2 regions of the Bradyrhizobium sp. SUTN9-2 genome follow, and region 2 is predicted to be linked to the other one. Evidence: predicted binding sites of a transcription regulator. Region 2 holds the regulator's gene; the other holds the start of a gene.
What was found. Region 2 encodes LexA, which represses DNA repair genes until DNA is damaged. Its sites were predicted from a motif close to TGTTCNNNNTGTGTTCNG; they were not measured.
Positions count from the first base shown of each region.

Region 1: the regulator LexA is predicted to act here: its motif matches at 9,724-9,741, upstream of uvrA (excinuclease ABC subunit UvrA).

Region 1 covers NZ_LAXE01000001.1:4,381,038-4,397,317, reverse strand. The annotation lists gene XF30_RS20500 (peptidylprolyl isomerase) at 145-609, opposite strand; gene XF30_RS20495 (UCP034077 family protein) at 606-1,031, opposite strand; gene XF30_RS20490 (peptidylprolyl isomerase) at 1,040-1,603, opposite strand; gene coaD (pantetheine-phosphate adenylyltransferase) at 1,643-2,137, opposite strand; gene XF30_RS20480 (hypothetical protein) at 2,405-2,662, shown strand; gene gyrA (DNA gyrase subunit A) at 2,842-5,574, opposite strand; gene XF30_RS20470 (single-stranded DNA-binding protein) at 5,934-6,428, opposite strand; gene XF30_RS20465 (outer membrane protein) at 6,866-7,648, shown strand; gene XF30_RS20460 (outer membrane protein) at 7,888-8,586, shown strand; gene XF30_RS20455 (outer membrane protein) at 8,808-9,563, shown strand; gene uvrA (excinuclease ABC subunit UvrA) at 9,838-12,819, shown strand; gene XF30_RS20445 (DinB family protein) at 12,901-13,470, shown strand; gene XF30_RS20440 (RNA 2'-phosphotransferase) at 13,472-14,008, opposite strand; gene XF30_RS20435 (hypothetical protein) at 14,136-14,405, shown strand; gene XF30_RS20430 (HAD-IA family hydrolase) at 14,568-15,215, shown strand; gene XF30_RS20425 (TetR/AcrR family transcriptional regulator) at 15,269-15,913, opposite strand; gene XF30_RS20420 (alpha/beta hydrolase family protein) at 16,007-16,280, shown strand, end outside.
Region 2 covers NZ_LAXE01000001.1:4,261,989-4,278,268, forward strand. The annotation lists gene XF30_RS19825 (ABC transporter ATP-binding protein) at 1-89, opposite strand, end outside; gene XF30_RS19830 (carbohydrate ABC transporter permease) at 100-957, opposite strand; gene XF30_RS19835 (carbohydrate ABC transporter permease) at 950-1,855, opposite strand; gene XF30_RS19840 (ABC transporter substrate-binding protein) at 1,870-3,156, opposite strand; gene XF30_RS19845 (ROK family transcriptional regulator) at 3,217-4,395, opposite strand; gene gltA (citrate synthase) at 4,574-5,875, opposite strand; gene gltX (glutamate--tRNA ligase) at 6,020-7,447, opposite strand; gene XF30_RS19860 (glutamine--tRNA ligase/YqeY domain fusion protein) at 7,613-9,289, shown strand; gene XF30_RS19865 (nuclear transport factor 2 family protein) at 9,307-9,693, shown strand; gene XF30_RS19870 (ComEC/Rec2 family competence protein) at 9,817-12,096, shown strand; gene XF30_RS19875 (GAF domain-containing protein) at 12,103-13,044, opposite strand; gene XF30_RS19880 (hypothetical protein) at 13,262-13,696, opposite strand; gene lexA (transcriptional repressor LexA) at 14,082-14,783, opposite strand; gene XF30_RS19890 (molybdopterin molybdotransferase MoeA) at 14,960-16,168, opposite strand.

The DNA.
Region 1 (16,280 bases), 120 kb from region 2:
GAGCAGGCTTGGCGCGACACAGCCAGACCCTCATGGTGAGGAGGCGCTTAGCGCCGTCTCGAACCATGAAGGCCGGGTTGCAGCAGTGGGGCCTTCATCCTTCGAGACGCGCGTTCCGCGCTCCTCAGGATGAGGATCGAGTGACTATTCCTTGTCCGCGGCCATCCGCGCCTTGACGATCTTGTCGGGGTTCTGCACCGGCTCGCCGCGCTTGATCTTGTCGACGTTCTCCATGCCCTCGGTGACCTTGCCCCACACCGTGTACTGGTTGTCGAGGAAGCGGGCGTCGTCGAAGCAGATGAAGAACTGGCTGTCGCCGGAATCGGGATTGGCGGCGCGGGCCATCGAGGCGGTGCCGCGCACATGCGGCTCCTTGTTGAACTCGGCCTTCAGCTTCTTGCCGGAGCCGCCGGTGCCGGTGCCGTGCGGGCAGCCGGTCTGCGCCATGAAGCCCTCGATCACGCGGTGAAACACGATGCCGTCGTAGAAGCCCTCACGGACCAGTTCCTTGATACGCGCGACATGGCCGGGCGCGAGGTCGGGGCGCATCTCGATGGTGACGGGGCCCTGCGTGGTCTCGAGGATCAGGGTGTTTTCGGTGACGCTCATGCTCGTCTCTCTTGCGTTGGGGGTGAAGTCTTGTCGGGTGACGTCTTGCGGCTGCGGAACTGGATCGCGAATGGACGTCCCGCGGCGGCGCCGGCCATTGCATCGGTAAATGGCACCGGCGTGCAGCGTTGCAACGCCTCCATCACCGCGATCCGGTATTGCAGCCGGTCGTTGTCAGAGGCCTCCGCGGATTCATAGGTAATCCTCGGATGGCCCAGAATGTTTCCGGCCCGGTTAAAGCTCACCAGGACGGTGATGTCGAGTGGGCGGGCCCTCGCCGGCGACGGCGGTCTCCAGCAGGTGCGCAGGTGCCGGAAGATGTCCTGGATCGTGTCGACCTGGGCGGCCTCCACGGCCGCACGGGAGGTGGCGAGCAACAGCACCGCGGCAACCAGCAGGAGCCTGCCACCGCGGCGCGCCATGGCCGCGCCTATTTGATGTCTGAGGCGACCTGCACCTTCACCATCTTGTCGGGATCGGTGACGGAGCCGCCGGGCGAGCCGGGGGGCGCCTTCTTCAGCTTGTCGACGACGTCCATGCCCTGCACCACCTCGCCGATCACGGTGTACTGGCCGTCGAGGCTGCCGCCGTCGGCGAACATGATGAAGAACTGCGAGTTGGCGCTGTCGACGCTGTCGCCGCGCCGGGCCATGCCGACGATGCCGCGGGCAAAATGCACCTTGGAGAATTCCTGCTTCAGGTTCGGGTATTTCGAGCCGCCGGTGCCGTTGCCGTTCTGGCCGTCGCCGGTCTGCGCCATGAAGCCGTCCATGACGCGGTGGAACGGCACGTTGTTGTAGAAGCCTTCGCGCGCCAGCTGCTTGATGCGTTCGGCATGCTGGGGCGCGATGTCGGTCCTGAGCTTGATGACGATGCGGCCCTTGGTGCTGTCGATGACGATGGCGTTGGCCTTGTCGAGATTTGCCGGCAATTGCTGCGCCACCGCCGGCGCCGCGAACAGAAGCGCGGCAAGAACTGCGAGAATTCGGATCATGACAACTCCGGATCAGAGAGAAGAGGAAGCGCGCCGTTTTCAGGCGAATTTGGCCTTGAGCTGTGCCGCGACCTGCGGCGGGACGAAGGCCGAGACGTCCCCGCCCATGCCGGCGATCTGGCGCACCAAAGTGGCGGTGATCGGGCGGACCATGGGAGAGGCCGGCAGGAAGACCGTATGCACCTCCGGCGCCATGGCCTCGTTCATGCCGGCGAGCTGCATCTCGTAATCGAGGTCGGTGCCGTCGCGCAGGCCCCGGATCATGATGGTCGCGCCGTGCTTGCGCGCCGCGGTCACCGACAGATCGTCGAACGTCGTCGCCTCCAGCACGCAGCCGGCCTGCGCCGCAATCGGACCGCAGACCTCCTCGAGCATCTTGAGGCGCTCCTCGGTCGAGAACAGCGGCTTCTTGCCGGGATGCACCCCGATCGCGACCACGAGCCTGTCGCACAAGGAAACGCTGTGCCGGACCACGTCCAGATGGCCGTTGGTGATGGGGTCGAAGGAACCTGGGTAGAAGGCGATGCGCGGCATGGCCCCGTCCTACCGCGCCCCGCCCGGACCGGCAAGCCGGGCAGGTTCCTAGCCCGTTTCCGGACCAGCCCCTCCGAAAATGTCCCGTTGGGCGTCAGCGGCAGCCGGTTTGTTTCGTCCTCGGGCGGCCACGAAACAAAACGGAGCGCGAACGAAACCATTTCCCACATCGGCGAAGACGTCCGGAAACTGGCCATGGTTACTAATCCGGCCAACGAATGACGGGCCGCGTACTGGGCGTAGGCGGCCGCATCACAGGGGACTGTCATGATCAAGACCATTTCAGCGATCGCTCTGTCTGCGTGTGTTGCCGCGGCCCTCACCCTCCTGCCCGGCTTTGCTCCGAAGGTCGAAGCCAGCGTGCCGCAGCCGCTGGCCAAGAGCGACCGGCTCGACATCCGCAGCATCGGCCGTGACTGCTCGCAGCAGGCCTGGCCGAACTTCGAAGCGTCCTGCCTGCGTAGCGCCGGCACCAAGGCCAACGTCCGCGAGGCCCGCCTCGTGACCGCCAACCGCACGCCGTAATCGGATCTGTCAGGTTCGCGTCGGGCGGGTCCCTCAAGACCCCAGGAACATTTGTGACGTCTCGTCGCAGACTACGCGACGCTCGCGCCCGTCGGAATGGCCCGACGGGCGCGATCTCGTTCAGGGGGCACTATCGGCTGCGAGGAACGGCGGGTGGATGAGTCCCGATTCGCCAGCCTCTATTCCCCGTTCGCTCCATTCCCGTTCTCGGCCTCTTCCGTGATGTGCTCGACTGACACCACGTGCTCGTCCTCGGCGGTGTCGAACACGATCACGCCTTGCGTCGAGCGGCCGGCGATGCGGATGCCTTCGACCGGGCAGCGGATCAGCTGGCCCTTGTCGGTGACCAGCATGATTTGATCCGCCTCCTCCACGGGGAACGAGGCGACGAGATTGCCGTTGCGGTGGTTGACGCTCATGGCGACGATGCCTTTGCCGCCGCGGCCGGTGGTGCGGTACTCGTAGGACGAGGTCCGCTTGCCGTAGCCGTTGACGGAGACGGTCAGCACAACCTGCTCCTGCGCCGACATCTCGACATAGCGCTCCTGCGGGAGCTGGAAGCTGCCCGAGGTCTCCTCGGCCTCGGCATCGGCCGGCGCCTCGTCTGCGGCGGCTTCGCCCGCGACCGCGCGGCGCATCTTCAAATAGGCCGAGCGCTCGTCCGAGGTGGTGTCGACGTGGCGCAGGATCGCCAGCGAAATCACCTTGTCGCCTTCGCCGAGCGCAATACCGCGCACGCCCATCGAGGTGCGCCCGGTGAATACGCGCACATCGGTGACGGGGAAGCGGATGCACTGGCCGCCGGCAGCGGTCAGCAGCACGTCGTCGCGCTCGGTGCAGATCTGCACGTCGACGATCGCCTCGTTGTCGTCGAGCTTCATGGCGATGATGCCGGAGCGGCGGACGTCGACGAAGTCGGACAGCTTGTTGCGCCGGACGTTGCCGCCCGTGGTCGCGAACATCACGTCGAGCTGGCCCCAGGTCGATTCATCCTCCGGCAGCGGCATGATGGTGGTGATGCGCTCGCCCTGCTCCAGCGGCAGGATGTTGATCATGGCCTTGCCGCGCGCGTTCGGCGCGGCCATCGGCAGCCGCCAGACCTTTTCCTTGTAGACCTGGCCGCGCGAGGAGAAGAACAGCACCGGAGTATGGGTCGAGGCGACGAAGAGCCGGCTGACGAAATCCTCGTCGCGGGTCTGCATGCCGGAGCGGCCCTTGCCGCCGCGGCGCTGCGCCCGGTAGGCCGACAGCGGCACGCGCTTGACGTAGCCGGCGTGCGAGACCGTGACAACCATGTCCTCGCGCTGGATCAGGTCCTCGTCCTCGACCTCGCCCTCCTGCTCCATGATCACGGTGCGGCGGGGCGTGGCGAACTCGGTCTTCACCTCGGCAAGCTCGGTCTTGATGATGTCGAGGATGCGCCCGCGCGAGCGCAGGATGTCGAGATAATCGCTGATCTCGCCGGCGAGCTTGGACAGCTCCTCGCCGATCTCGTCGCGGCCGAGCGCGGTGAGGCGTGCCAGGCGCAGCTCCAGGATCGCCCTCGCCTGCTCCAGCGAGAGGCGGATCGTCCCGTCTTCGTTGATGCGGTGACGGGGATCGTCGATCAGCGTGATGATGTCCTCGACGTCGCGCGCGGCCCAGTCGCGGGTCATCAGGGTCTCGCGGGCGGCGGCCGGCGTCGGCGAGTGCCGGATCACCTTGATGATCTCGTCGATATTGGCGACCGCGATGGCGAGGCCGACCTGCTCGTGCGCGCGCTCGCGCGCCTTGCGCAGCTTGTATTTGGTCCGGCGGGTCACGACCTGCTCGCGGAAGCCGACGAAGATCGTCAGCATGTCCTTCAGGTTCATGGTCTGCGGACGGCCGGAATCGAGCGCGACGGCGTTGACGCCGAAGCTCGTTTGCAGCGGCGTGAACTTGTAGAGCTGGTTCAGTACCACGTCGGGCACGGCATCGCGCTTGAGCTCGACGACGACGCGGTAGCCGTCGCGGTCGGACTCGTCGCGCAGGTCGGAGATGCCTTCGATCTTCTTTTCCTTGTAGAGCTCGGCGATGCGCTCGACCATCGTCGCCTTGTTCACCTGATACGGGATCTCGGTGATGACGATCGCCTCGCGTTCTTTCCGGAGCGTCTCGAAGGTGACCTTGCCGCGCATCACGATGGAGCCGCGGCCGAGATGATAGGCGCTGCGGATGCCCTGGCGTCCGAGAATGATGCCGCCGGTCGGGAAATCAGGCCCCGGGATGATGGCGTTGAGCTCGTCGATCGTCAGCGCCGGATTGTCGATCAGCGCGACGCAGGCGTCGATCACCTCGCCGAGATTGTGCGGCGGGATGTTGGTGGCCATGCCGACCGCGATGCCACCGGCGCCGTTGACCAGGAGGTTCGGGAACCGGGCGGGCAGCACCACCGGCTCCCTTTCGGAGCCGTCGTAATTGTCCTGGAAGTCGACCGTATCGTCGTCGATGTCCTCGAGCAGCTTCAGCGCGATCTTGGTCAGGCGCGACTCGGTGTAGCGCATCGCCGCCGGGGGATCGCCGTCGACCGAGCCGAAATTGCCCTGCCCGTCTATCAAGGGCGCGCGCATCGAGAAGTCCTGCGCCATGCGCACCAAGGCGTCGTAGATCGCCTGGTCGCCATGCGGGTGGTACTTACCCATGACCTCGCCGACGGCACCGGCGGACTTCTTGTGCTTCTTATCCGGGGTATCGCCGCGATTGTTCATCGCGAACAGGATGCGGCGATGGACCGGCTTCAACCCGTCGCGGGCATCGGGCAGCGCACGCGCCACGATCACGCTCATGGCGTAATCGAGGTAGGACTTCTTCATCTCCTCGTAGATCGAAACGGGGCGAATGTCCGAGGGGTGCGCCGGCTGGTCGCCGGGCTTGTTATCGTCGTCAGCCAAGGGGAAATCCGGTGAGGGTTTGTCTGGGAATCATATAGCGCATCCGGGGTCGGATAACCACCCTGACCGCCCTCGGAAAGTCCTTTTTCCGCTTATTCTTCCAATAACTTACGGCTTCGGAACAGCGCCCTGCACGCCCCCGGAATCGGCCCTTCATGAACGCCCGCAACGCCGGCCTGAACACGCGTCAAGGGGCCTCCGGTCAGCCCGTTTTGCCCGGCTTGATACGAATCTCACCCCACACATGAAGCGGGCCCGGAAAATCCGAGCCCGTTCAGTCAATTAGGAATGTCTCCTGACGGGGAGGCGCAAGCGGCGCCGAGGTTGCCGCCGCATCTCCGTCGAGTAATCCCGCCCTCTCAGAACGGGATATCGTCGTCCATGTCGCTGTTGCGGCCGCCGCCGGCGGCAACGGGACGGCGCGGCGCGCTGCTGACGGGTCCGGAGGAGCCGAAGTCGCCGCCCGGCTCGTCGCCGAAGCTGCCACCTCCGCCGCCGCCACCGCGGCCGTCCAGCATCGTCAGCGTTGAGTTGAAGCCCTGCAGCACGACCTCGGTCGAGTATTTCTCGACGCCGCTCTGGTCGGTGTACTTGCGGGTCTGGAGCGCGCCTTCGATGTAAACCTTTGCGCCCTTCTTCAGATACTGTTCGACGATCTTGCAAAGCGGCTCAGAGAAGATCACGACGCGATGCCATTCGGTCTTCTCCTTGCGCTCGCCGGTGTTCTTGTCGCGCCAGGTCTCCGAGGTCGCGATGCTCAAATTCGCGATCGGCCGCCCGTCCTGGGTGCGGCGGATTTCGGGATCCTTGCCGAGATTTCCAACCAGAATGACCTTGTTGACGCTTCCCGCCATCGCCGCTCTCCACTCCGAATGCCACTGAATCTCAAAAGGGCGAATCCGCTGCCCGCGTTCCTCTGCGCCCGCTAGGGCGACCCTATACGCTTGCGGACACCGATCAGCCTGCCACCCCCAAGGTTATCCCCACATATAGCATCGCGCGCACGTTTGTTCCAGATTTGTTCTTCATCATGGGCGGGCAGACATTTTCCCGCGTCCCGCGAAAAACGTCAGCCCCGAATGGAACCTTTTCGAGTTCCCTTGAATAGGAAAAAACTCTTAACATTCATCAAGATGGAACCTGTCAATAGTCTGGCGAGTGTGGCTTTCCGGAGACGGACTCTGCCCTTTCCTTAGGCTACCTTTGCCTTGGAATTGATTCATATGGGTGTCGCGTCTGATCAGCCGCTTCAGGGACTTTCATGAAGCGGACGAAACTTGGGGAGACTGCAATGAATAAGATTCTTTTCGGCGTAATCAGTGCAATGGCATTGGGGCTGTCGGCTCCGGCAAGCGCGGCGGATATGGCTGCGCGTCCCTACACCAAGGCTCCGGCCCCGGCGGTCGCCGCGGTTTACGACTGGAGCGGCTTCTACATCGGCGTCAACGGCGGCGGCGGCACGAGCCGCAAGTGCTGGGACTTCGTGACCCCGGTCACGGGCGTTCTGGTGGCTGAAGGCTGTCACGATGCGACCGGCGGCACGGTCGGTGGTCAGATCGGCTACCGCTGGCAGTCGGCCAATTGGGTGTTCGGCCTCGAGGGCCAGGGCAACTGGGCTGACTTCTCGGGGGACAACGTCAGCCTCCTCTTCCCTGGAAGCGCTTTGGTCACCGGTGATCGTAACCGCTCTCACATCGATGCTTTTGGCCTGATCACGGGCCAGGTCGGTTATGCCTGGAACAACGTGCTGCTCTATGTGAAGGGCGGCGCCGCCGTAGTCGGGGACAAGTACGACGTCTATGCCGCTCCTGGCACGCCTGGCGCCGGCACGCTGCTGGCGTCGGCTCGCGAGACCCGCTGGGGCGGCACCGTTGGCGCCGGCTTGGAATTCGGATTTGCTCCGAACTGGACGCTCGGCGTCGAGTACAACCACATCTTCCTCGGCGACCGCACGATCGCCTTCACGACGCCTGCGGGCGTTGCCTTCGGGAGCGATCGCATCAGTCAGGACGTCGACATGGGTCTGGTCCGCTTGAACTATCGCTTCGGCGGCCCGCTGGTCGCGAGGTACTGATATCCCTCTCATTTCGCGAGCAAATGGAAGGGCCGGCCCTGCGCCGGCCCTTCTTTTTTTCGGCACATGCCTGGACGTAAATAAGTCAGTAACCATCACCTTTTGGACTGTTGTGGCTTTTCGGAGACACAACTTGCGGCTTTGGTGGTGTAAAGACGGCGTCAGTTGGGCCGTTTGAGTCCGCTGCCCTTCCGCCACGGAACGCAACAACAGAAACTGGGACTGGGATTAAGTTGAAAATGAAGAAGGTTTTGTTGGCTTCGGCCTGTGTATTCGCCATTGCGGCCCCCGCTTCGGCTGCTGATCTGGCAGCCCGCCCCTACACCAAGGCCCCCGCGCCTGTGGCCTCGGTCTACAACTGGACCGGCTTCTATCTCGGTATCGTCGGCGGCGGCGCCTGGGAAAACAGCTCCGATGATCCGCGCATGCAGGGCGGTTTCGTCGGCGGCACCGTTGGCTACAACTGGCAGACCTCCAACGTCGTGTTCGGCATCGAAGCTGATGGCGCGTGGGCTGACGTAAACGCCTCGGCGACCGGTCTTGTTGATTTTGGTGGCGCCCTCGTTCCCACGACGGTCAGTTCGCGTATCGACGCGCTCGGCACCGTGCGTGGTCGCATCGGCTGGCTCGCTTCCCCGAGCGTCCTGCTGTACGCCACGGGTGGTTACGCCTGGATCAACAACAAGATCAGCGTCAGCGCGCCCCCTGTTCTGAGCCTCTCGGAGAGCCAGTTCCATTCGGGCTGGACGGTCGGCGCGGGCGTCGAGGCGATGTTTGCTCCGAACTGGTCGGTCAAGGGCGAGTACCTCTATCGCAGCCTGGGCGGCGAGACCTACTTCTCGGGCGTCTTCCCGGTCAACACCGGCACTCTCGACCTCCACACCGTGCAGGTCGGCGTGAACTACCACTTCGGCGGCCCGGTCGTCGCCAAGTACTGAGCTTCGTCTCTGACGCATCATCGTCACGAAAGGCCGGCCTCGCGCCGGCTTTTTTGTTTGTTGCGGCCGCCCGTTCGCTCGCGTTTTCGGAGGGATGTGACCTCTAGGTGACACAACCTTTGGCTTCAATGGTGTAAAGCAATGACGTTGCTTGGGTCATAAGTCCGCTGCTCTTCCGCTTTCCGGAAGACCGGAATGAGAAATGGAAGTGGGGAATGGATATGAAGAAGCTTTTGCTGGCTTCGGCCAGCTTGTTCGCACTCAGCGCGTTGGCACCGGCCTCGGCCGCCGATTTGGCGGCCCGCCCCTACACCAAGGCTCCGGTGGCACCGATCGCGGTGTACAACTGGAGCGGTTTCTACCTCGGCGCCAACGCCGGCGGTGGCTGGAGCCGCAACTGTTGGGATCTCACCAGTGTCGGCCCCTTCGTGGTCGCTCCGGCGGTGGCCGAAGGTTGTCACAATGCGACCGGCGCACTCGTCGGCGGCCAGATCGGTTATCGCTGGCAGTCCGCCAACTGGGTATTCGGTCTCGAAGCCCAGGGCGACTGGGCTGACCTGAAGGGTTCGAACATCAGCTCGCCTGCCGCGCTCGCGCCGCTGGTGAACGAGACCAGGATCGACGCCATTGGCCTCTTCACTGGCCAGGTCGGTTATGCCTGGAACAACGTGCTTTGGTACGTGAAGGGCGGCGCTGCCGTCACTCACAACAAGTACACTGGTAGTTTTGGCGGCGTCACGCTCGACACCGCGAACGAAACGCGCTGGGGCGGTACCGTCGGCACCGGCATAGAATTCGGCTTCGCCCCGAACTGGTCGGTCGCTGTCGAATACAACCACCTGTTCATGGGCAGGCACAACGAGACCTTCACCTTCCTCGGCGTGACCACTCGCACCGACAGCATCAAGCAGGACGTGGACATGGCTACCGTTCGACTCAACTACACCTTCGGTGGCCCGGTGGTCGCGAAGTACTGATCACGATCGACGTCACATCGTCACGAAAGGCCGGCCTCGCGCCGGCCTTTTTGTTTTGGCTGGGTGCTCCGCGAGCGGTTCCGCGCGTTCCTGCTGCCAGATCCCGCCAGCACGCCAACAATCCGTTGACGATTCGCAAGTCCCACTGGAAATCCGCCGCCGTTCTTCCTACGTTCGCTGCCATACCCATCGGCGCCGATCCCGGTTCCGGGCGCAGCGCGCCTTTTTTGTTGGCGCGATCGCGCACCTTTGGGCTTCCTTGAGGGCAACTCGGATGGATGAAGTGATCAAGGCGAAGCGCCAACAACAGAACGCGGGCTCCAGCCTGCGCGCAATTACGATCCGCGGCGCGCGCGAGCACAACCTCAAGAATATCGACGTCGAGATTCCCCGCGACAAGCTGGTGGTGTTCACCGGGCTATCCGGCTCCGGCAAATCCTCGCTCGCCTTCGACACCATCTATGCCGAGGGCCAGCGCCGCTACGTCGAATCGCTGTCGGCCTATGCCCGCCAGTTCCTGGAGATGATGCAGAAGCCCGACGTCGACCAGATCGACGGCCTGTCGCCGGCGATCTCGATCGAGCAGAAGACGACGTCGAAGAACCCGCGCTCGACCGTCGGCACCGTCACCGAGATCTACGACTACATGCGCCTGCTCTGGGCCCGCGTCGGCGTGCCCTATTCGCCGGCCACGGGCCTGCCGATCGAGAGCCAGACCGTCTCGCAGATGGTCGACCGCGTGCTGGCGTTGCCCGAGGGCACCCGCCTCTATCTGCTCGCCCCCGTCGTGCGCGGCCGCAAGGGCGAGTACAGGAAGGAGCTCGCCGAATGGCTCAAGAAGGGCTTTCAGCGCGTCAAGATCGACGGCACCTTCCATGAGCTGGCGGAAGCTCCTAGCCTCGACAAGAAATTCCCGCACGATATCGACGTGGTGGTCGATCGCATCGTGGTGCGTGCCGATATCGGCCAGCGCCTCGCCGAGAGCTTTGAGACCGCGCTAAAGCTCGCCGAAGGCCTTGCCGTCGTCGAGTTCGCCGATGCGCCCGCGGCGGCTGCGCCTGCGGAGGAAAAGAAGAAGACCGCGAAAATCCACGACAAGAGCGGGCCCGAGCGCATCCTGTTCTCGGAAAAGTTCGCCTGCCCGGTCTCCGGCTTCACCATCCCCGAGATCGAGCCGCGCCTGTTCTCCTTCAACAATCCCTACGGCGCCTGCCCCGCCTGCGGCGGCCTCGGCGTCGAGCAGCATGTCGACGAAGACCTCGTCATCCCTGAGAAGGATCTGACGCTGCGCAAGGGCGCGATCGCGCCCTGGGCCAAGTCGTCGTCGCCCTATTACGTGCAGACGCTGACCGCGCTCGGCAAGCACTACAAGTTCACGCTCGACACCAAGTGGAAGGATCTGCCGAAGAAGACGCAAAACGCGATTCTCTACGGCTCGGGCGAGGACGAGATCAAGTTCTCCTACGAGGACGGGGTGCGCTCCTACGACACCAAGAAGCCGTTCGAAGGCGTCATCACCAACATCAACCGCCGCTACCGTGAGACCGAGAGCGAGTGGGCGCGCGAGGAGCTGGCGAAATATTTCCACGACGTCCCCTGTGAGGGCTGCAAGGGCTTTCGGCTCAAGCCCGAGGCGCTCTGCGTCAAGGTCGGCGGCAAGCATATCGGCGAAATCTCGGAGCTGTCCGTGAAGGGCGCCGGCGCATGGTTCGAGACCGTGCCGGAGGCGCTGAACGCGCAGCAGAACGAGATCGCGGGCCGCATCCTGAAGGAGATCCGCGAGCGCCTCACCTTCCTGCTCGACGTCGGCCTCAATTATCTGACGCTGTCCCGCTCCTCCGGCACGCTGTCCGGCGGCGAGAGCCAGCGCATCCGCCTCGCCTCGCAGATCGGCTCGGGGCTCACAGGCGTGCTCTACGTGCTGGACGAGCCTTCGATCGGCCTGCACCAGCGCGACAACGCCCGCCTGCTCGATACGCTGAAGCGGCTGCGCGACCTCGGCAACACCGTGGTCGTGGTCGAGCATGACGAGGACGCCATTCGTCTCGCCGACTACGTGCTCGACATCGGCCCCGGCGCCGGCATGCATGGCGGCAACATCGTCGCCGAAGGCACGCCCGCCGAGATCATGCGCAACCCGAAATCGCTGACCGGCAAGTACCTCACCGGCGAGCTCGAGGTCGAGGTGCCGGAGCGGCGTCCGCCGAATCACCGCCGCACCATCAAGGTGGTGAATGCGCGAGGCAATAACCTCAAGAACGTCACGGCGGAAATTCCGCTCGGCCTGTTTACCTGCGTCACCGGCGTCTCCGGCGGCGGCAAGTCGACGCTGCTGATCGATACGCTCTACCGCGCCATCGCCCGCAAGCTGAACAACGCCAGCGAGGGCGCCGCCCCGCACGACCGCATCGAGGGCCTCGAGCACATCGACAAGATCATCGACATCGACCAGTCACCGATCGGCCGTACGCCGCGTTCGAATCCGGCGACCTATACCGGCGCGTTCACGCCGATCCGCGAATGGTTCGCCGGCCTGCCGGAAGCGAAAGCACGTGGCTACGAGCCCGGCCGCTTCTCCTTCAACGTCAAGGGCGGCCGCTGCGAGGCCTGCCAGGGCGACGGCGTCATCAAGATCGAGATGCACTTCCTGCCCGACGTCTACGTCACCTGCGACGTCTGCAAGGGCAAGCGCTACAACCGCGAGACGCTGGAGGTGCTGTTCAAGGGCAAGAGCATCGCCGACGTGCTCGACATGACTGTCGAGGAAGCTGCCGAGTTCTTCAAGGCGGTGCCGCGCGTGCGCGAGACTTTTCAGACATTGCACCGCGTCGGCCTCGACTACATCCATGTCGGCCAGCAAGCGACGACGCTCTCGGGCGGCGAAGCCCAGCGCGTCAAGCTGGCAAAAGAATTGTCAAAGCGCGCGACCGGCCGCACGCTCTACATCCTGGACGAGCCCACCACCGGCCTGCACTTCCACGACGTCAAGAAGCTCCTGGAGGTCCTGCACGAGCTGGTCGCGCAGGGCAACACGGTCGTCGTCATTGAGCACAATCTCGAAGTCATCAAGACCGCCGACTGGGTCATCGATCTCGGCCCCGAAGGCGGCGACGGCGGCGGCGAGATCGTGGCGTGGGGACCTCCGGAAGACATTGCGAAGGCGCCGCGAAGCTATACGGGCAAATTTTTGGCTCCCGTGCTGGAGAAGGCGCGGAAGCCGAAGCGGAGGCGAACCGCGAGCGAGGCGGCGGAGTAGATTGCGCTGCATCGAAGCCACGGGGCTGAGGGCGGATTAGCGGAGCGTAATCCGCCACTATTCGATCGGGAAAGAACCGACATGTCCGCTGGACTCGTCCAAACCTACCGCGCCTTCGCCCACAACAACGCTTGGGCGAACCATCGCCTGCTCGCCGCCTGCGCTGCGCTATCCCAGTCTGAATTCGAAGCCCACCGCACCGGCTTCTTTCCAAGCCTGCAGCGTACGCTGAACCACATCTACATCATCGACTTCTTCTACATCGATGCGCTTGAAGGGGGCTGGCTCGGACCGGCAGCCTGGAAGAACGAGGTGCCGTACCCCTCGTTAGCCGAGCTCAAAGCTGCCCAGGCCGCAATGGACAACCGCCTGATTGCGATCTGCGATGCGCTGACAACTGAACGGCTCGACGCCTTCGTCCGGATCAACCGCGATACGAGCGTTCAAACCGAGCGCTGCGACCGGCTGCTCATGCATCTCTTCCAGCATCAAATTCATCATCGCGGACAGGCGCATGCCATGCTGTGCGAAACGGATGTCGCGCCCCCGCAGCTCGACGAGTTCTTCGCGGAAGGCGAAGCGCCGCTGCGAGCCGCCGAATTCGCCGAACTCGGCTGGACCGAGGAGACCGTTTGGAAATCCAGGACGTAAGCTACGCCAGGAACTCCGGCGGCACATGGTCGGTCAGCCACACACCGTTCTCTGCGCGAAAAAACTTGAATCCCTTGGCATGCATGCTGCCGGCATCGACCTTGAAGATGTGCGGCTTGCCGTGGCGCTGACCGACACGCTGCGCAGTTGCCTCGTCGGAGGACAGATGCACCTGCTGGCGCGCCTGCGGCTTCAGGCCCTCGGACAGGATCGCCTCGACAAACCGTGTCGCCGTGCCATGATACAGGATCGACGGCGGCTCCTGCGGCGCCAAGCCAAGTTCAACCGAGACGGAATGTCCTTGCGCGGCGCGAATGCGATCAGTTCCAGGGGACAGCGAGAAACGCTTCTTGTCGCTCTCTGCGACGACGCGCAGCAGATCATCGCGGCCAAACTTTGTGCCGGCGGCATTTGCCTTGGCGATCAGGTCGTCGATGCTGGCCCACCCGTGCGAATCCAGCACCAACCCGATCGTTTCCGGCTGGTGGCGCAGGACCAGGCTCAGAAATTTGCTGAGCTGGGTGTCATTGATCGGCATGGTTACCCTTCCAGTCCCGCATCACTACACTCAAGTAGTTGGCAAGGCCAGATGATCGATCTGGAGGGAGCAATGAGCCAGTCGAACCTATACGCTATTTCGGAACGCGATCCTCGCCGAGCAACAGGTGACTTGCGTCTACGAGGGTCGCCGTCGCGAGCTCTGTCCGCATATCATCGGCACCGACAAGTCCGGTGACGAAGCCGTGCTGGCTTGGCAGTTTGCAGGCGAAAGCAGCGGATCGCTGCCGCAATGGCGCTGCCTGAAGCTGGCCAATGTCAGTGGTGCCCGGGCGCGGGATGGCCGCTGGCATGAAGGCGGCTCGCATAAGAGCACCCAGACCTGCGTGGCGAAGATCGATCTCGACATCAATGTCGATGTTCGTAAGTTGCGGTGAGGGAGCTACAGGGGTCGAGATCGGAATCGAACCCCGTCGACCACGACGTAACGGCCGATCGCAGGGTTGATTTCGATCCGCTCGTGTCGCATGGCTGTCCTCGAACTCCACGAATATTAGCAGGCGACCTCACGCTTGTCAGCGAGCTCAAAATCCGGCCTCATGCCCTATTCCCTCGCCATATTCGATCTCGACGGTACCCTCGCCGACAGCTTCCCGTGGTTCCTGCGCACCATCAACGACGTCGCGGACCGCTTCGGCTTTCGCCGCGTAAAGGACGAGGATGTCGAGGAGCTGCGCCACGCCTCGTCGCGCGAGATCCTCGCCAAGCTCGAAGTGCCCATGTGGAAGCTGCCGGCGATCGCGCGGCATGCGCGGCGTCTGAAGGCGGAGTCGGCTTCCGAGATTTCGCTGTTCGCAGACGTCGAGACGATGCTGCGAACGCTGGCCGAGAACGGCGTGCAGCTGGCGCTGGTGACGTCCGACAGCGAGGCCAATGCGCGCGAGAAGCTCGGGGACGCCGCAGCGCTGTTCTCGCATTTCGACTGCGCAGCGTCGCTGTTCGGCAAGGCCGCGAAATTCCGCCGGGTCATCCGCCGCGCCGGCGTCGCGCCTAGCAGGGTGATCTCGATCGGCGACGAGGTCCGCGACATCGACGCGGCGCGGGCGGTCGGGATCGCCTGCGGCGCGGTGTGCTGGGGCTATGCGGCACCGGCGGCGCTAACGGCGCTTCGGCCCGACCATGTGTTCGAGCACATCCGTGACATCGCGCCGGCGCTGATCGGCGTCACAGCTCCGATGCGGGCTTAACACCACCGCGCGGCCGTATTGCTTTTCCATCGAGAGCCCGGGCCGGCCCTCACTCACTCGCCGGATCGACCGGCAGCCTTGCGCGAGGCTCCCGCTCCGATCTCCCGGTTCAGGCACGCAAAAGCCTCTTTCACGTAGACGGCCAAGGGCCGCTTGCCCTGGTCGCGATTCCAACTGTCCATCGCAAGCCGCAAGGCTCCGACCGACATCATGGCGACCACGCGCAGCGCAGCCTGCCGATGCGGCTGCGGCCACATCTGGGACAGCGCCGCGAACACGGCAGCTTCCTTCTCGACGTATTTCGCCTGCTGCCGGATGCGAAGCGACTCGTTCGCGGACATCAGGCGCTCGATCACTTTTGTTTGCTTGTAATCGACCGGGAAGCGGGCTGTCAGCTCCAGCAGGCCGTTCCTTGCGGCATCGAGCGGCGACTGCTTGGTCGTTTGCTCGAGCACGGCGGCACGCAAGGTCTCGCTGAAACCACCATCCTGCCACGCCAGGAGGATCTCTTCCTTGGACTTGAAGTAGTAGAAGAACGTCCGCCGCGAGATCCCCGCCGCCTCCGCGATCGCGTCGAGCGTGGTGGCATCATAGCCCCTGGTCAGAAACAGTTTAAGGCCCTGCTCGGCGATACGATGCAGCGTTTCGCGCCGCTTCCGCTCGCGCAGGCCTTCCTCCTTCCGGGATGAACTTTTCATGACCTGTTTTGCCATGAAATCGACCAGTTTGCAAAATTACACTAAGTGCAATACGTCGATTACACTCGGTGCGACTTCATACAAGGTGCCTTCATGGTGAACGGGTTGAGCGACACTTCCTCTCAGCATGTGCGATCCGCGCACGCGAATGGCGCGGACGGTGCGAGCGGAGCGACAAGCCTGACCCGACGGCGGTTCGGTGCCGCGCTGCTGGCGGTCGCCGTCACGGCCACGCTCGCCGCGCCTCCAGCCCGGGCGCAGTCCGCGCCCCCCGCGGTCGTCGACTTCGACTGGGTCGATCCGGCGCGTTCGCGGCCCGTTCCGGCGCGCCTGCACTGGCCGGCGGATGTTGCGCCGGGATCGCGCG
Region 2 (16,280 bases):
TCGCCGCTCTCGATGTCGAGCGCGATGTCCTTCAGCACCTCCAGATTGGCGTAACGCTTGGACAGGGCGCGAATGCTCAGTGCTGCCATGACAACTCCATCATTTCACGGCCCCGGCAGTCAGGCCGCGGACGAAGTACTTGCCGCCGAGCAGGTAGATCAACAGCGTGGGCAGCGCGGCGATGATCACCGCTGCGCTCTGCACGCCATGCTGCGGGATATCCGCGACGGCGGCGGACAGCGCGATAAGCGCTGCGGTGACGGGCTGCTGCTGGCCGGTGGTGAACGTCACGCCATAGAGGAACTCGTTCCAGATATGGGTGAACTGCCAGATCACCGTGACGATCAGGATGGGACCTGAGAGCGGCAGGATGATGCGCCAGAAGATGCGGAAGAAGCCGGCGCCGTCGATGCGGGCGGCCCTGATCAGTTCATGGGGAATGGCGACATAATAATTCCGGCAGAACAGCGTGGTGAATGAGAGCCCCTGAATGGTGTGAATCAGCACGAGGCCGGTCAGGGTGTTGATGAGGCCGACGTCCCGCAGCACGATGGTCCAGGGCAGCAGGCGCATCTGCTGGGGGAGGAACAGGCCAAGCGTCACGATGCCATAGATCCAGTTGTCGCCTCGGAAGCGCCAGAGCGACACGGCGTAACCGGCGATTGCGCCGAGCAGGGTGGAGAAGATCGTGGCGGGAATCGTGACCAGCGCGGAGTTCAGCATGTAGGGCCGGATGCCGGCGCAGGTCTCGGCGACACAGAAGCCGCTCCAGGCTGCGGCGTAGTTGCTCCAGGCCAGATGCTGCGGCCAGCCGATCATCGATCCCTGCGCGATCTCCTCGTTGGTCCGCAGCGAGTTCAGCACCACGACCACGAGCGGCGCGAGCCAGGCCGCGGCGATCAAGAAGACGGCGAGATAGATCAGGATCCGGGTCGGTGCGAAGCTGCGGTCAGGCATGGGCGCCTCGCCGTCGCTGGATGTATCGCCACGCCGCATAGGGCAGCAGCACCGCGAGAAGAATGAGCAACATCAGCACGGCCGCCGCCGCGCCGCGGCCGAGCAGGCTGCGCTGGAACATCAGGTCGTAGACGACGAGTGCCGGCAGCTGGGTCGCGATTCCCGGTCCGCCGTTGGTGAGCGCGCGCACGAGGTCGAAGGTCGAGATCGCGAACTGCAACTGGATCACCACGACGGTGACCGTGATCGGCCACAGCGACGGCAGGATGATACGCCGGTAGGTTCGGACCGGTCCCGCGCCGTCGATCTGCGCGGCCTTGATGATGTCGGGATCGACCGAGCGAAGGCCGGCAAGGAACAGCGCCATGGCAAAGCCGCAGGATTGCCAGATCGCGGCGATGACAATGGTCCAGATCGCCATGTCGCGGTCGATCAGCCAGTCGAACTTAAAGGAGGTCCAGCCGAGGTCGTGCACCAGCTTCTGGATCCCGAGACCGGGATTGAGCAGCCAGCTCCAGACCGTGCCGGTGACCACGAAGGACACCGCCAGGGGATAGAGGAAGATGGAGCGCAGCACGTTCTCGCCACGAATGCGCTGATCGAGCAGGATCGCGAGGATGAGGCCGGTCGCTGCGCTCAGCAGCACGAAAGCGCTGCCGAACAGCAGCAAATTGTCGAAGGCGATTTGCCAGTTGCGCGATGCCGTGACCGCCGTGTAGTTGCGCAAGCCGACCCAGCCCGCAACGGGAACGAGGGTGGACGGCGTGAACGAGATCCAGATCGTCCAGAGCGAAAACGAGACGAGGTGCGCCGCCGACAGCAGCAGCGGCACCCAGATCGTCAGATATTCGGGCAGCCGGCGCACCCATTCGGGAAGCGCCGGCCGGCCCGGTCTCATCGTGGCGGCATTGCTCAACGCGCGCCCTCGACGGCCTCGGCGAGGCGGGTGGCTGCCTGCTCCGGCTTGATCGTCTTGTTCTTCACGTACTCCGTGATTACGTCGATCATCGCCGCGGTCATTCCGTTTTCCTGCGCCATGTTGTGCGCCATGCTGAGGACGGCCTGATTGCTGGCGATGGCCTCCTTCAAGGCCTTCGAGGTTGTTCGTTGCCCGTCCGACCAGCCTTCGCCTGATAGATCGACGTCAGTGCGCACGGGGATAGAGCCGGTGATCTGCGAGTACATGGTCTGGATCGCCGGATCCATGACGAGCTGAGCCATCAGGGTCTGGCCGGCTTGCAGGTCCGCCTCCTTGCGCTGCCAGAAGATGAAGGCGTCGGCATTCAACAGGAAGACCGGCTTGCCGTTGTCGCTCGGGCCTGGCGCAATCATGAAGTCCTCGAGCTTGAATCCGGCATTGCGCAATACGCCCTGCGCCCATCCGCCCATGATCATCATGCCCATGTCGCCGTCGATGAAGCGCTTCAGGTTGGTCGAGAAATGCTGGGCGCCGACGTTGGGGTCCATCCAGTCGGCGATCTTGCGCACCTGGGCGAACGCGGCCTTGATCTCCGGACCCTCGAGGGCCTTCTTCTCGAGATTCATGATGGCCGCGCGATAGGCGAGCGGACTGATGCCCGCGAGAGCCGCCTCGAATTTCTGTCCGTCGTCCGGGCGGGTGCCGCCATTGGCGATGGGAGAAGCGACTCCGCCCGCCTTCATCTTTTCGGCGAGGTCGTTGAAGTCGGCCCAGGTGACGGGGACCTTGTCCGCCTTCGCCTTGTCCATCGCGCGCTTGGACAGGAAGAGCATGTTGGTGCTGTAGATCTGTAGCGGCAGCGCAATCCATTTGCCGCCGGGCTTGTGCAGCTTTGCAAGATCCGGAGCGACAACCTTCTCGTAGCCGGCGGCCGCGACGAGGGCATCGAGATTTACGGTGGGCGCAATCTTCGACCAGGCCGCAATCTCGGGCCCCTTGAGCTGCGAGCAAGCCGGCGGATCGCCGGCCATGATCTGCGCGCGCAGCTTGTTCATCATCTCGGTGGTGAAGCCGGGGACGGGCGAGTGCTGCCAAACGCCGCCCTTCTCCTCGAATTTCTTGCCGAGCGCCGTAATGGCCGCCCCGTCGCTGCCCGCCGACCATTGCGAGATCGCGGTCAGTCGCGGCTTGGCCGCGCCTTGCGCGCGGGCAAGGTGCGGAAATGCGAGCGCGGCAGCAGAGCCAGCGAGCAGACGACGCCTTGTTGTTGTGATCGGCATGGCAGTTCCTCCCGGTGTGAAATCGTTCGCGCTTTATAGGCCGTTTGGGCTCAGCGCATGTCAGGCCGCCTCCGTCGATGCCGCGGGCATGCCGCCACGACTGGCGAGACAAAAGGCGGCGAAGGCGAGCGCAGCCTGCGGATCGCTGCCGGTCGACGGCGGCACGAAAGCGAGGGAGACCTGCGCCAGTTTGCGTCCGCCCAGCAGGCAGGCATCGATGCCATCGACCAGTGCTTGCCGATCCTCTTCAGCGAGAAGCGACGGCCAGCCGCTGATCGCAACGCCGCCGCACGGCTTGACGTTCAGCGTATTGCCGATCGCAAGGCCGAGCCGGAACAGCCGACGGCGCAAATCCTGCCGCACGCGCGATGAGATCGGGACCGTGTTGACCCATTCGTTGCCGAGCTGGAGCAGCTCGGTCTCGGAAACGCCGAGAAGCGCAGCCAGCGCGGGAATCGACGTATAGGCCTCGACGCAGCCGTGATGTCCGCAGCGGCAGCGCGGTCCGTCAGGCCCGAACACCATGTGGCCGAGCTCGATCGGCTGCAGAGCATCGGTCTCGGCCGGATCATCCATCCAGGCGCCGGCGACGCCGTGGCTGACGAGCACGAACAGATGCGTGTCGTTGAACGGGTAGTTTTCCGTGCGGCAGCGGTGAAAGGTGGCATGCGCGACGACCGAATTGGTGAATTCGAGCGGCACGCCGGCGAACATCTCGCCGAACATGTCGCTGATGCGAGCGACGTCGCAGGGAATGATCGGATTGGCCGATATGCTGAGACGGCCGAGGCCGGGAATCGAGACGCCGATCTGCGAGAGGGTGATCCGGCGGCGCCGCGTCCAGTCGCGCAACAACGTCATCGCTTCGCGAAATGCCCGGCCGACGGTCTCGACGTCAGGCGTCTTCGGGAGCGGCACACGCTCGGTGTAGTGCAGCTCACCCGACAGGCCGCCGACCCCGACGCTGAGCCGCTGCGTCGTCAGCTCGAAGGCTGCCAGCGCCACCGCGCCGTCCAGCGACACGAGACCGGTCGGGCCGCCGACGTAAGGGGCAGGGCGCCGCACTTCCTCGATCAGACCCTCGGCCTTCAGGTCGAGCAGGATGCGCGACAGGCTCGCTTCCGACAGACGCACGGCCTTGGCCAGCGGCGGACGAAACGAGCCGCCCGACTGAAGCAGATGAGTCAAAATGGCAGCGCGCGTCTGCCGCCGACTTCTCGGCTGCTCCGGCATTTCCATCCCTGTCGTCATTCTTACTTAGAGTAAGAATGCGCGCGGAGCATTTAGGCTGTCAAGGCGCTTGCCGCCGTGAGCATGGACTTGTTGTTGTGCGTGGCAGCACGAGGGAAAGTGCGGGCGCAAACAAAACGGCGCCATCTTGCGATGGCGCCGCTGCGAAAGGCGTGATGGCCTGACGTTAGCGCTTGTCGATCGGCACGTAATCGCGCTTGGCGACGCCGGTGTAGAGCTGGCGCGGGCGGCCGATCTTCTGCTGGGGATCCTCGATCATCTCGCTCCACTGGCTGATCCAGCCGACGGTGCGGGCGACCGCGAACAGCACGGTGAACATCGAGACCGGGAAGCCCATCGCCTTCAGCGTGATGCCCGAATAGAAGTCCACGTTCGGGTAGAGCTTGCGGTCGATGAAGTACTGGTCGCTGAGCGCGATCTTCTCGAGCTCCATCGCCACCTTCAGCATCGGATCGTCGCCATGGCCGGTCTCCTTGAGCACGGCATGACACATCTTCTGCATGATCTTGGCGCGCGGATCGTAGTTCTTGTAGACCCGGTGGCCGAAGCCCATCAGGCGGACTTCGGAATTCTTGTCCTTCACCTTGGCGATGAACTCGGGGATCTTGTCGACCGTGCCGATCTGATAGAGCATGTTCAGCGCGGCTTCGTTGGCGCCGCCATGGGCCGGGCCCCAGAGGCAGGCGATGCCGGCCGCGATGCAGGCGAACGGGTTGGCGCCCGAGGAGCCGGCGATGCGCACCGTCGAGGTCGAGGCGTTCTGCTCGTGGTCGGCGTGCAGGATGAAGATCTTCTCCAGCGCGTCGGCGAGCACCGGGCTGACCTTGTAGTCTTCGCAAGGCACCGCGAAGCACATGTTCAGGAAGTTCTCGGCAAAGCCGAGGGAGTTCTTCGGATAAACGAAGGGCTGGCCGACGGTGTATTTGTAGGCCATCGCAGCCAGCGTCGGGATCTTCGCGATCATGCGCATGGAGGCGATCATGCGCTGCTTCGGATCGTTGATGTCGGTGCTATCGTGATAGAACGCGGCGAGGGCGCCGACGGCGGCAACCATGATCGCCATCGGATGGGCATCGCGGCGGAAGCCCTGGAAGAAGCGGGCCATCTGCTCGTGCACCATCGTGTGATGGGTCACGCGGTAGTCGAAATCCTTCTTCTGCGCGGCGGTCGGCAGGTTGCCGTAGAGCAGGAGATAGCAGGTCTCCAGGAAGTCGCCGTGCTCAGCGAGCTGCTCGATCGGGTAGCCGCGGTATTCCAGCACGCCCGCGTCGCCATCGATATAGGTGATCTTGGACTGGCAGCTCGCGGTCGAGGTGAAGCCCGGATCGTAGGTGAACAGGCCGGATTGGCCGTAGAGCTTGCCGATGTCGATGACGTCAGGCCCGACGCTGCCGCTGAGGATCGGAAGATCGAAATTCTTGTTTCCGACCGTCAGCGTCGCGGTCTTTGGGCTTTCTTTTGCGTCCATCAGAGGTCCCCGATGTGTGGTGAGACGGGCCGGAGCCGGAGACCCCCAGGGCGACCATGGGGGCAGGCCGGATGTTCCAGAATGTGGGGGAGATGGGTATATTATTGCTATGTGCGCTGCAAGATCGCCGCACGCATGGTCGACTTACGTCGTAGACTGATCCCTAAGCCGGCCGAGGCTTTCCTGGCGTCCAAGCACCTCCAAAACCTCAAATATACCAGGGGACGTCGTCCGTCCGGTGAGCGCCGCCCTAAGCGGCTGGGCGACCGCGCCGAGCTTGAGACTATTTTCCTCGGCAAAGGCGCGCAGCGCCGCTTCCGTGGTGGCGCCGCTCCACGTCTCGACTTTCTCCAGCGCGGAATGAAGCTGGCCGATCAGCTTGCGGTTCTCGGGCGTCAACAGCGCCTGCGCCTTGGGATCCGGCGCCAGCGGCCGGTCGGCGAAGATGAAATGGGCGCCGTCGATCAGCTCGATCAATGTCTTGGCGCGCTCCTTGAGCGCCGGCATGGCCTTGAGCAGCTGCGCGCGCGTGGTGTCGTTTAACTTGGCCTTGATCTCGTCGCGGCTCGGCACGACGTGGTCGAGCACGTCCTCGAACATCTTCACGAGCGATTGATCGTCGGCGTGGCGGATGTAGTGGCCGTTGAGGTTTTCCAGCTTGGCGAAATCGAAGCGGGCGGCGGCGCGGCCGACGCTGCCGAGATCGAACGCGTCGATCATCTCCTCGGTCGAGAAGATCTCCTGGTCGCCGTGGCTCCAGCCGAGCCGGACCAGGTAGTTGCGCAGCGCAGCCGGCAGGTACCCCATCGCGCGGTAGGCATCGACGCCGAGCGCGCCGTGCCGCTTGGAGAGTTTCGAGCCGTCCGGGCCGTGGATCAGCGGAATATGGGACATGCTGGGCAGCTCCCAGCCCATCGCATCGTAGATCTGCTTCTGGCGCGCGGCGTTGATCAGGTGGTCGTCGCCGCGGATCACATGGGTGACGCCCATGTCGTGGTCGTCGACCACCACGGCGAGCATGTAGGTCGGGTTGCCGTCTCCGCGCAGCAGGACGAGATCGTCGAGGTTCTCGTTCTGCCAGACCACGCGGCCCTGGACCTGGTCCTCGATCACGGTCTCGCCGGTCTGCGGCGCGCGCAGGCGGATGGTGGGCTTGACGTCGCTCGGAGCCGTCGCCGCGTCGCGGTCGCGCCACATGCCGTCATAGAGGCGGGTGCGCCCCTCGCTGCGCGCCTTCTCGCGCATGGCGGCGAGCTCTTCGGCGGTGGCGTAGCAGCGGTAGGCCTTGCCATCGGCGAGCAGCTGCTCGGCAACCTCGCGGTGCCGGGCGGCGCGGGCGAACTGGTAGATGACCTCGCCGTCCCAGCCGAGCTCGAGCCACTTCAGCCCGTCGAGGATGGCGCCGATCGCCGCCTCCGTGGAGCGTTCCCGATCGGTATCCTCGATCCGCAGCAGCATCTTGCCGCCGTGCTTCTTGGCATAGAGCCAGTTGAACAGCGCCGTGCGGGCGCCCCCGATATGGAGGAAGCCGGTCGGCGAGGGAGCGAAGCGCGTGACGACGGAATCGGACATTCTTGGCAGGGCCTATGCATTGGAGGCGGTGGTGTATAGCAGGAACGGGACATAACTAAAGGGCGACGGCGGACCCGGCAGGCCTTGCTTAAGCTCTTGTAAGCTCTTGGCGCGGCCACGCGAATTTGGCAGAAGGACCGCTGATTTCCCTACAGGATTTTCGTAATGACAGAACCGGTGGCATCTGAGGTTGGGCGCGATTTCATTCGTGACATCATCCAGGCCGACCTCGATCAGGGCAAATACAAGGAGATCGTGACCCGGTTCCCGCCGGAGCCGAACGGCTACTTGCATATCGGCCACGCCAAGTCGATCGCACTCAACTTCGGCGTCGCCCAGGAGTTTCCGGGCCGCTGCCACCTGCGCTTCGACGACACCAACCCGGTCAAGGAAGAGCAGGAATATATCGATTCAATCCAGGCCGACGTGCGCTGGCTCGGCTTTGACTGGGGCAAGAACCTGTTCTTCGCCTCGGACTATTTCGACCGCCTGTACGAATGGGCGGAGCAGCTGATCCGCGACGGCCTCGCTTATGTCGACGACCAGACCCAGGAGGAGATCCGCCTCTCGCGCGGCACGTTGACCGAGCCCGGCAAGAATTCGCCGTTCCGCGAACGCTCCGTGGAGGAGAACCTCGACCTGTTCCGCCGCATGAAGGCGGGCGAATTCCCCAACGGCGCGCGCGTGCTGCGGGCCAAGATCGACATGGCCGCGGGCAACATCAATCTGCGCGACCCAGTGCTGTACCGCATCCTGCATGCGCACCATCCGCGCACCGGCAACGCATGGTGCATCTACCCGAGCTACGACTATGCCCACGGCCAGTCGGATGCCATCGAAGGCATCACGCATTCGATCTGCACGCTGGAGTTCGAGGACCACCGACCGCTCTACGACTGGTTCATCGAGAAGCTGCCGGTGCCCTCACAGCCGCATCAGTACGAATTCGCGCGGCTGAATCTCACCTATACGCTGCTGTCCAAGCGCGTGCTGACCCAGCTCGTCCGCGACGGCCATGTCGCGGGCTGGGACGATCCGCGCATGCCGACCATGGCGGGCATGCGTCGCCGCGGCGTGCCGCCGGCTGCACTTCGCGAGTTCGTCAAGCGCATCGGCGTCGCCAAAGCCAACAGCGTGGTCGATGTCGGCATGCTGGAGTTCTGCATCCGCGAGGAGCTGAACCGCACGGCGCAGCGGCGCATGGCGGTCTTGAAGCCGCTCAAGGTGGTGATCGAGAATTATCCGGAAGGGCAGACCGAGGAGCTCGAGGCGATCAATCATCCCGACGATCCCTCGGCCGGCACGCGGAAGATCACGTTCGGCCGTGAGCTCTATATCGAGCAGGACGACTTCATGGAGAACCCGCCGAAGAAGTTCTTCCGCCTGTCGCCTGGCAACGAGGTGCGGCTGCGCTATGCCTATTTCGTCAAGTGTACCGGCGTGATCAAGAACGACAAGGGTGAGGTGGTGGAGCTGCGCTGCACCTATGATCCCGCGACCAAGGGCGGCAACGCGCCCGACGGCCGCAAGGTCAAGGCGACCATGCACTGGCTGCCGGCGGCGGCCTCCAAGCCGGCGGAGATCCGCATCTACAACCAGCTGTTCGCCAATCCGAGCCCGGATGCCTCGAACTTCGCGACCGATCTCAACCCGAACTCGCTGGAGATCCTCGCCGATGCGCGGGTCGAGGCGTCCGTTGCGGAGAGCAATTCGACCGAGCCGATGCAGTTCGAGCGCCAGGGCTATTTCGTGCGTGACAAGGACTCGACGCCCGGCAAGCCGGTGTTCTCGCGCACGATCGGTCTGCGCGACACGTTCGCGAAGGAAGTCGCCAAGGGTTGAGAAGGGCTGAGCAGGACATGAGCAGCGAGGCCGACGCCATCGTTTCCGCCATCATCGCGAAATGGTGCGCCGGCTTCGCGGCGCTCGATGCGGCCGCGCTGTCCTCGCTCTATGCGAGGAACGCGTTCTTCTTCGGCTCCAATCCGAAGCTCTATCGCGGCCGAGATGGCGTCGCCGACTATTTCAACGGCCTGCCGCGCTGGGGGAGGCCGAGCGCGACCTTCTCCGACGTGCACGCCGCGCAGGCCGGCCCTGATCTGATCAACATGGCCGCGACCATCACGTTCGATCTCGCGGGCGAGCGGGATGATCTCGTCGTCAAGATGAGCTGGGTCATCATCCGCGAGGACGGCGGCTGGAAGATCGTCAATCACCACGCCTCGTCGCAGGCGCCGCTGATCTAGCAACGGGCGCCAGCCCGGAGAAAAGTAGGGCGCTCTTCGCCTGTTCCCGATCCGTACCGCTATTCGTGCAGCCGCACGGTCCGGTAGCCTCCGCAGCCGTCGCGTATCGTAAGGTGCAGGGGAATGGCGGAGCCGGGCCGGCCAGGACGGTCCCAGGGAGTTGCCGGGACGTGGCCGGTCGGCCGCGCCGCCCCGGCCGGCGGCTTGGCGCCAGCGGGCCTCGGCATCTGGCCGGCGATCATCGAGACGCTGCGCCAATGGGCTCGGGGCGAGGCCGGGCCTGGCCGGCTGTTGCCGTGGGTGCCGGTCGCCTTCGGCGGCGGCATTGCGCTTTATTTCGCCGCCGATCATGAGCCGGTGCTGTTGGTGGTTGCCGCCACAGCCATCGCGCTGATGCTCGGCGCGGTGCTGCTCCGGCGGAGCCGGCTGTTTGCGCCCGCCATCATGCTCGCGGCGGTCGCGGCTGGTTTTGCCGTGGCGACCTGGAAGACCGCGCGTATCGCGCACACCGTTTTGGCAAAACCGCTCTATTCGGTGTCGCTGTCGGGCTTCGTGGAAGCGCGCGACATCCGCGAGCGCACCGATCGCTTCGTGCTGCGCGTCAGCGCGATGGAGGCGCAGCGCAGCGACGTCAAGCTCGAGCGCGTCCGCCTCTCGGTGCGCAAGGGCACGGCGCCTGAGGTTGGCAGCTTCGTGCAGCTGAAGGCGCGGCTGCTCCCGCCGATCTCGCCGGTGCGCCCCGGCAGCTATGATTTCTCGCGCGACATGTTCTTCCAGGGCATCGGCGCCTCCGGCTTCGTGATGGGCGCGATCACGGCGTCCACACCGCCGGATGGCGGCGGCCTGCGGCTGCGCTATGCCGCCTTCATGCAGGGCCTGCGCGACGCGATCGACGCGCGCATCCGCGCAACGCTCGAAGGCGACAACCGCGCGATTGCGACGGCGCTGCTCACGGGGCGGCGCGATGCGATCACCGCGCCCGTGAACGATGCCATGTTCGTCTCGGGACTCGGCCATGTGCTGTCGATCTCCGGCTATCACATGGCGGTCGTCGCCGGCGTCGTCTTCTTCGCGGTGCGCGCGCTGCTGGCCTTGATCCCGGGGCTGGCGGCCGGCTCTGCCATCAAGAAATGGTCGGCCGCCGCGGCGCTGGTCGCGGCCGCGTTCTACCTGTTGCTGTCGGGCGCGGAGGTTGCGACGCAAAGATCGTTCTTCATGACGGCGGTGGTGCTGATCGCAGTGATGGTCGACCGCCGCGCCATCACCTTCCGCACGCTGGCGGTTGCCGCGCTGATCGTGCTTGCGGTCGCGCCGGAGGCGTTGGTGCATCCAAGCTTCCAGATGTCGTTTGCGGCAACGCTCGGGCTGGTGGCGCTGGTGCAGATCGGCATGCCGAACCTGCTCGCCTCGCCCGATCATTCCGCGACGGCGCGGATCGCGTTGTGGGGCGGCCGCGAGATCGCGATGCTGTTCCTGGCCTCGCTGATCGCGGGGCTCGCGACCACGCCGTACGCCGCCTTCCACTTCCATCGCGTGACCCCATACGGCGTGCTCGCCAATCTCGGCGCCATGCCGGTGGTCTCGGCGCTGGTGATGCCGGCCGGGCTGTTGGGGCTGCTCGCGGCGCCCTTCGGGCTCGACGGCGTGTTCTGGTGGTTGATGGGGATCGGCATCGAGTGGATGGTCCTGGTCGCGCGCTGGGTGGTGGCCCTGCCGGGCGCCGTCGGCCGCATTCCCGCCTTCGGGATCGCGCCGCTGATCGCAGCGAGCCTCGGGCTCATCGTGATGGGCCTGTTGCGCACGCCCTTGCGCTGGTCCGGCGCCCTGGTGCTGCTGGCAGCGATCCTCTGGGGACTGTCGGTGCGGCAGCCCGATATCCTGATTGCCGGGGATGGCGCGAGCGTCGCCGTCCGGGGCGGGGATGGGCGCTTGCAGGTGATCCGCGCCAGCAAGGACAGCTTCCTGCTGAAGGAGTGGTTGGCTGCCGATGCCGATCCGCGCGATGCCGGCAACGCCTCGTTGGCGAGCGGGGTGTCGTGTGACGAGTCCGGCTGCGTGGCGCCGCTCGCGGACGGACGACTGATCGCGTTGGCGACGCGTATCGACGCGCTGGCCGATGATTGCAGCCGCGCCGCGCTGGTGGTGACGGCGCGGCCTGCGCCACCCGATTGCGCGGCGATGGTGGTCGATCGGGCGCGTCTTGCCAGTCAGGGCGCACTGGCTCTGACGAGACGCGGCGAGGGCTTTTCGGTGCAGGCGGTGAGGACGAGGGGAGCAAGCCGTCCCTGGCTGCCGGCCGGCGCCGGCGAGGGAGATTTCGACGGCAGCCTCGTGCCGAAGGCGGCCGTGCCCCGCAACCGGGACGCAACGCCATCGGAGGCCGACTTGCAGGCCGACGATTGACGCGGATCACAAATACCAGGCCAGCACGGCGTCAAGCCTTCCGTTGCCGATAACCGGCAGGGCCACCATTCGGCTCAGCCCGGCTGCGCAGGCTTCGGAGCCGGCGATCGAGCCGTCAGAGGTGAGATCGTCGTTGAGCGCGGGCATGCCGGCGGCCCAGGCGCCGCCGATGCTGCCTTCGCCCCTGGCGATGGACTGCGCCGCATAGCGTGCGGCGAGGTCGGTCTGCGCGCTGCAATCGCCGGCGCGAAAGACCAGCGCCGAACGGTCCTCGTTCGGGACCCAGATCTCGAAGCGTCGTGCAATCGGCGTTGCCTGCGCGGAGAGGAATGTCAGAACCCAGGTCTGGTCGGTACCGGTTCGGTAGGGCACGCCGACGCCGAGATTGATCCCGACCTTGGCGGCGTCCTCCCAGCGCAGGAAACTCTTGGCGTCGTGCAAGTCCTTGATGATCAGCGGCAGGCCCGCCTTCCAGGTGCGTCCGGGCAGGCCGAAGCCGCGTGGAAATCTGGTGTGGCGGGAGTTGAATTCGAACATGTCCGCGGTGCCGTAATAGCCATCGACGAGCCCCATCTCATGCGAGAGATCAGGATCGTTGTGCCAGAGTTCGATCGCGCCGACGTGCGCCTCGTCGTCGCCACAGAACAGCACCAGCACGGCTTGCAGGAATTCGCCCGCGAACACCGGCACCGCCACGCCGCAGGTGAGGCCGGCCGCAGCGGCCTGATCGGTCCGCTTGAAATAGGAGTTGGCGAATTTCGTGAGGATGACGGGGTGGCCACAGGTCCAGGCCTTGCCGGGAAGTCCCTCGTCATATCCGAAGTGCAGCTCTTCGCTGACGGCTTTGAACGCGGACAGCCCATCGTCGTAGAGGCCGCCGCCGAATTCCAGCCGCATGCGCGTCCGGTCGGGTACCCAAAGTTCAACGACGCGAATGAAGGTCTTCATCGAGCGTGTCCGCCGCCTCAAACCACGACAGCATCGGTCATTTGGCTGCGGAGCGGACGTTCAAAATGCGGGCAGCACGGCCCAAACTTCGTGCGACGACGAGGCGCGGCGGTGGGCTCGCCGATCGAATGTCCTGAAACACAAACTTACCGGGCTCGCCGGCCTCGGCCGGCGACGGCAATTTCAATCCCGGGCTCGGCCTGTCGGCCGAAGGGCGTCAGCCGATCGGCAGGCGCGTGATCGTGGGCCGCGTGTCGGCGACGATCTGCGGCTTGTGCTCGCGCTCGGGGGCTGGCTGCGTCACCGGCAATTGCAGCACGGTCGCGCGCTGGCCTTCGACGAGCTGCGTCACCAGCACGTATTTGCCGTCGGGGAATTCGATCGCGTCATGATGGCGATCGGGAATGTGCGGGTCGATCTTGCCGAACTTGCCGACGCGAGAGTTCACGGTGCGCGTCCAGATCCAGCGGTTGTCGTAGCGGACGTTGTCGGCGAAAGCGAGCTCCGTCCCCGGCAGCAGACAGACCGCGACGGAGGGATCGGCTTCGGAAGCGAAACCGCGCGTCGAGGTGCCGCGGAAGGTTGTCGTGACGATCGTCTCGCCGACTTCGGCGGGGCGCGTCGCGACGGCATGCAGGCTGTAGTCACACATCGGGTGCTCCTCATGCTGGGATAGCGACCCGCGTCTCTTTCGAGGCGCAGGCCTCTATCAGAGTGGAAGCATACAACGCTCTGCTCGGTTATGGGCAAATCTGCGGCTCGCGTCCGCAGCGCGCGATCACATTATCTTTCCCGGATTCGATAGGAACAAACCTCGCGTCCTTGCATTCGGCCGGAGCTATCAGCACTGCCGGCACAACTCTACCGGCGAAGCAGAAATGGCTGCGCGCCTGCGCGGGGGAATGTCGCGCGGGAAGATGGACCGGACAGCCGGCGCAGAACCAGAGAAACCGTCCAGCCGGAGCGGACAAGTATCCGCTCCGATCCTGGATCGCCGATGCCGATCGAAACGCGCGCGGCGCTTGATGTTTCCCGTATCAGTACTTCCGGTAAAGCCCGATCAGCTTGCCCTGGATCTTCACGCGGTTCGGCGGAAGAATGCGGACCTCGTAGGCGGCATTGGCGGGCTCGAGCGCGATCGAGGCGCCGCGGCGGCGGAAGCGCTTGAGCGTGGCCTCCTCGTCGTCGATCAATGCCACCACGATGTCGCCGGTATTTGCGGTCTCGTTGCGCTGGATCAGCGCCATGTCGCCGTCGAGGATGCCGGCCTCGACCATCGAATCGCCGCGCACTTCGAGCGCGTAGTGTTCGCCCGAGCCGAGCATGTCCGGCGGTACGCTGATGGTGTGGCTGCGGGTCTGCAGCGCCTCGATCGGCGTGCCTGCTGCGATGCGGCCCATCACGGGCACCGCGACCGGGCGCTCGCCCTCGTCGGCGGGCGGGCTGGAGCTCGCGCGCACCTTGCCGAGGTTGCCCTCGATCACGCTCGGGGTGAAGCCGCGGCGATTGCCGGCGGCGGCCTGCAGCTCGGGCAGCTTGATCACCTCGATGGCACGGGCGCGGTTGGGCAGGCGGCGAATGAAGCCGCGCTCCTCGAGCGCAGTGATCAGGCGATGAATGCCTGACTTCGAGCGCAGGTCGAGCGCATCCTTCATCTCGTCGAAGGACGGCGGCACGCCGCTTTCCTTCAGACGTTCGCTGATGAACCGCAGAAGCTCGTATTGTTTGCGCGTCAACATCTCGACCAAAGTCCCCCGGTTGATGTCGTTCGATTCCGACACGATGAAGCCGGCACTAAGCCGCTACATCCTCGAAACAAATCATGAACGGACACTATATGTTCGATATGTGTTCCGCAACTGCTTAATTTATGGTGAACGCGGCCAAGCTCGCGGAATGCGTGTGGCTGGGCGGCTCAGACGGGCAGCCGGAGCACCTCGCAAGGCGTGCCGGCCTCGGCCTTCGGCGCGAACGGTGCGCGCAACAGAAGTACCTGTGCCGCAGCGAGATTCGCAAGAAGGGAGGAGTCCTGATGGCTGACCGGAAGGGCGACGCGCGTGCCGTCGTCGCGCTCCTCCAGCCGCGCACGCAGATAGTCCTCGCGCTGGTCGTTGGCGGCGAGATCGCGGCCCAGCACGGCGCGCTCGCGCCGATGATGAATCGCTGAACGGCCCGACAGGGCGCGAATCAAGGGGACCATGAACAGGAAGGCGCACACGTAGGACGACACGGGATTGCCGGGCAGGCCAATCACGCGCATCGCGCCTATCCGACCGTGCATCATCGGCTTGCCCGGCCGGATCGCGATCTTCCAGAACGCCATCGCGATGCCTTCGCCCTTGAGCGCCTGCTGGACCAGGTCGTGGTCGCCCACCGAGGCACCGCCGGTCGTGATCAGGATGTCGGCGCCGCTCTCGCGCGCGCGGCGGATGCCGGCGGACGTCGCCTCCAGCGTATCGGCGGCAATTCCGAGGTCGATGGTCTCGGCGCCCTCGCTGCGGGCGAGCGCATGCAGGGCATAGCCGTTGGAATAGACGATCTGGCCGCGACCAGGCGTGGTGCCCGGCATCACGAGCTCGTCGCCGGTGGCGAGAACGGCAACCCTCGGGCGGCGGATGATGGCGAGATGCGGATGATTCATTCCGGCGGCGAGGGCGAGATCGCGCTCGGTGAGGCGGATTCCCTTGCGCAGCAGCACGTCGCCTTCGCGGAAGTCGACGCCTGCAGGGCGGATGTGCCGGCCGAAAATGGCGGCTTCCTTGATCGTGACATGTTTGCCGTCGGCAGCCGTGTCCTCCTGGATCACGACGGCATCGGCGCCGTCGGGAACGACGCCGCCGGTGAAGATCCGCACGGCTTCGCCGGGGCCGACGCTTCCCGCGAACGGCCGGCCCGCCGCGACCTCGCCGACGACGGTCAACCTCGAATCGTATGCCGCGTCGGCCGTGCGCACGGCATAGCCGTCCATCGCCGACATCGCCTCCGGCGGCTGCGTGCGCCGCGCCGCGACATCGCGGGCGAGCACACGATGGTAGGCCTCGTCGAGGCAAACCATCTGTTCAGCCAGCGGCTCGACGCCGGCCAACACCGCAGCAAGCGCGTCAGAAACCGGCATCAGGGCCACGGGCGAACTCCGCAACAAATCAGGACTGGGTCGGCAAGTTCTAGCCGAGCGGAGGAGCTGAAGCAAAAGGCCTCCCTTGCCAGCCAGGAATCACACTTCCTTTTGGTCTCGA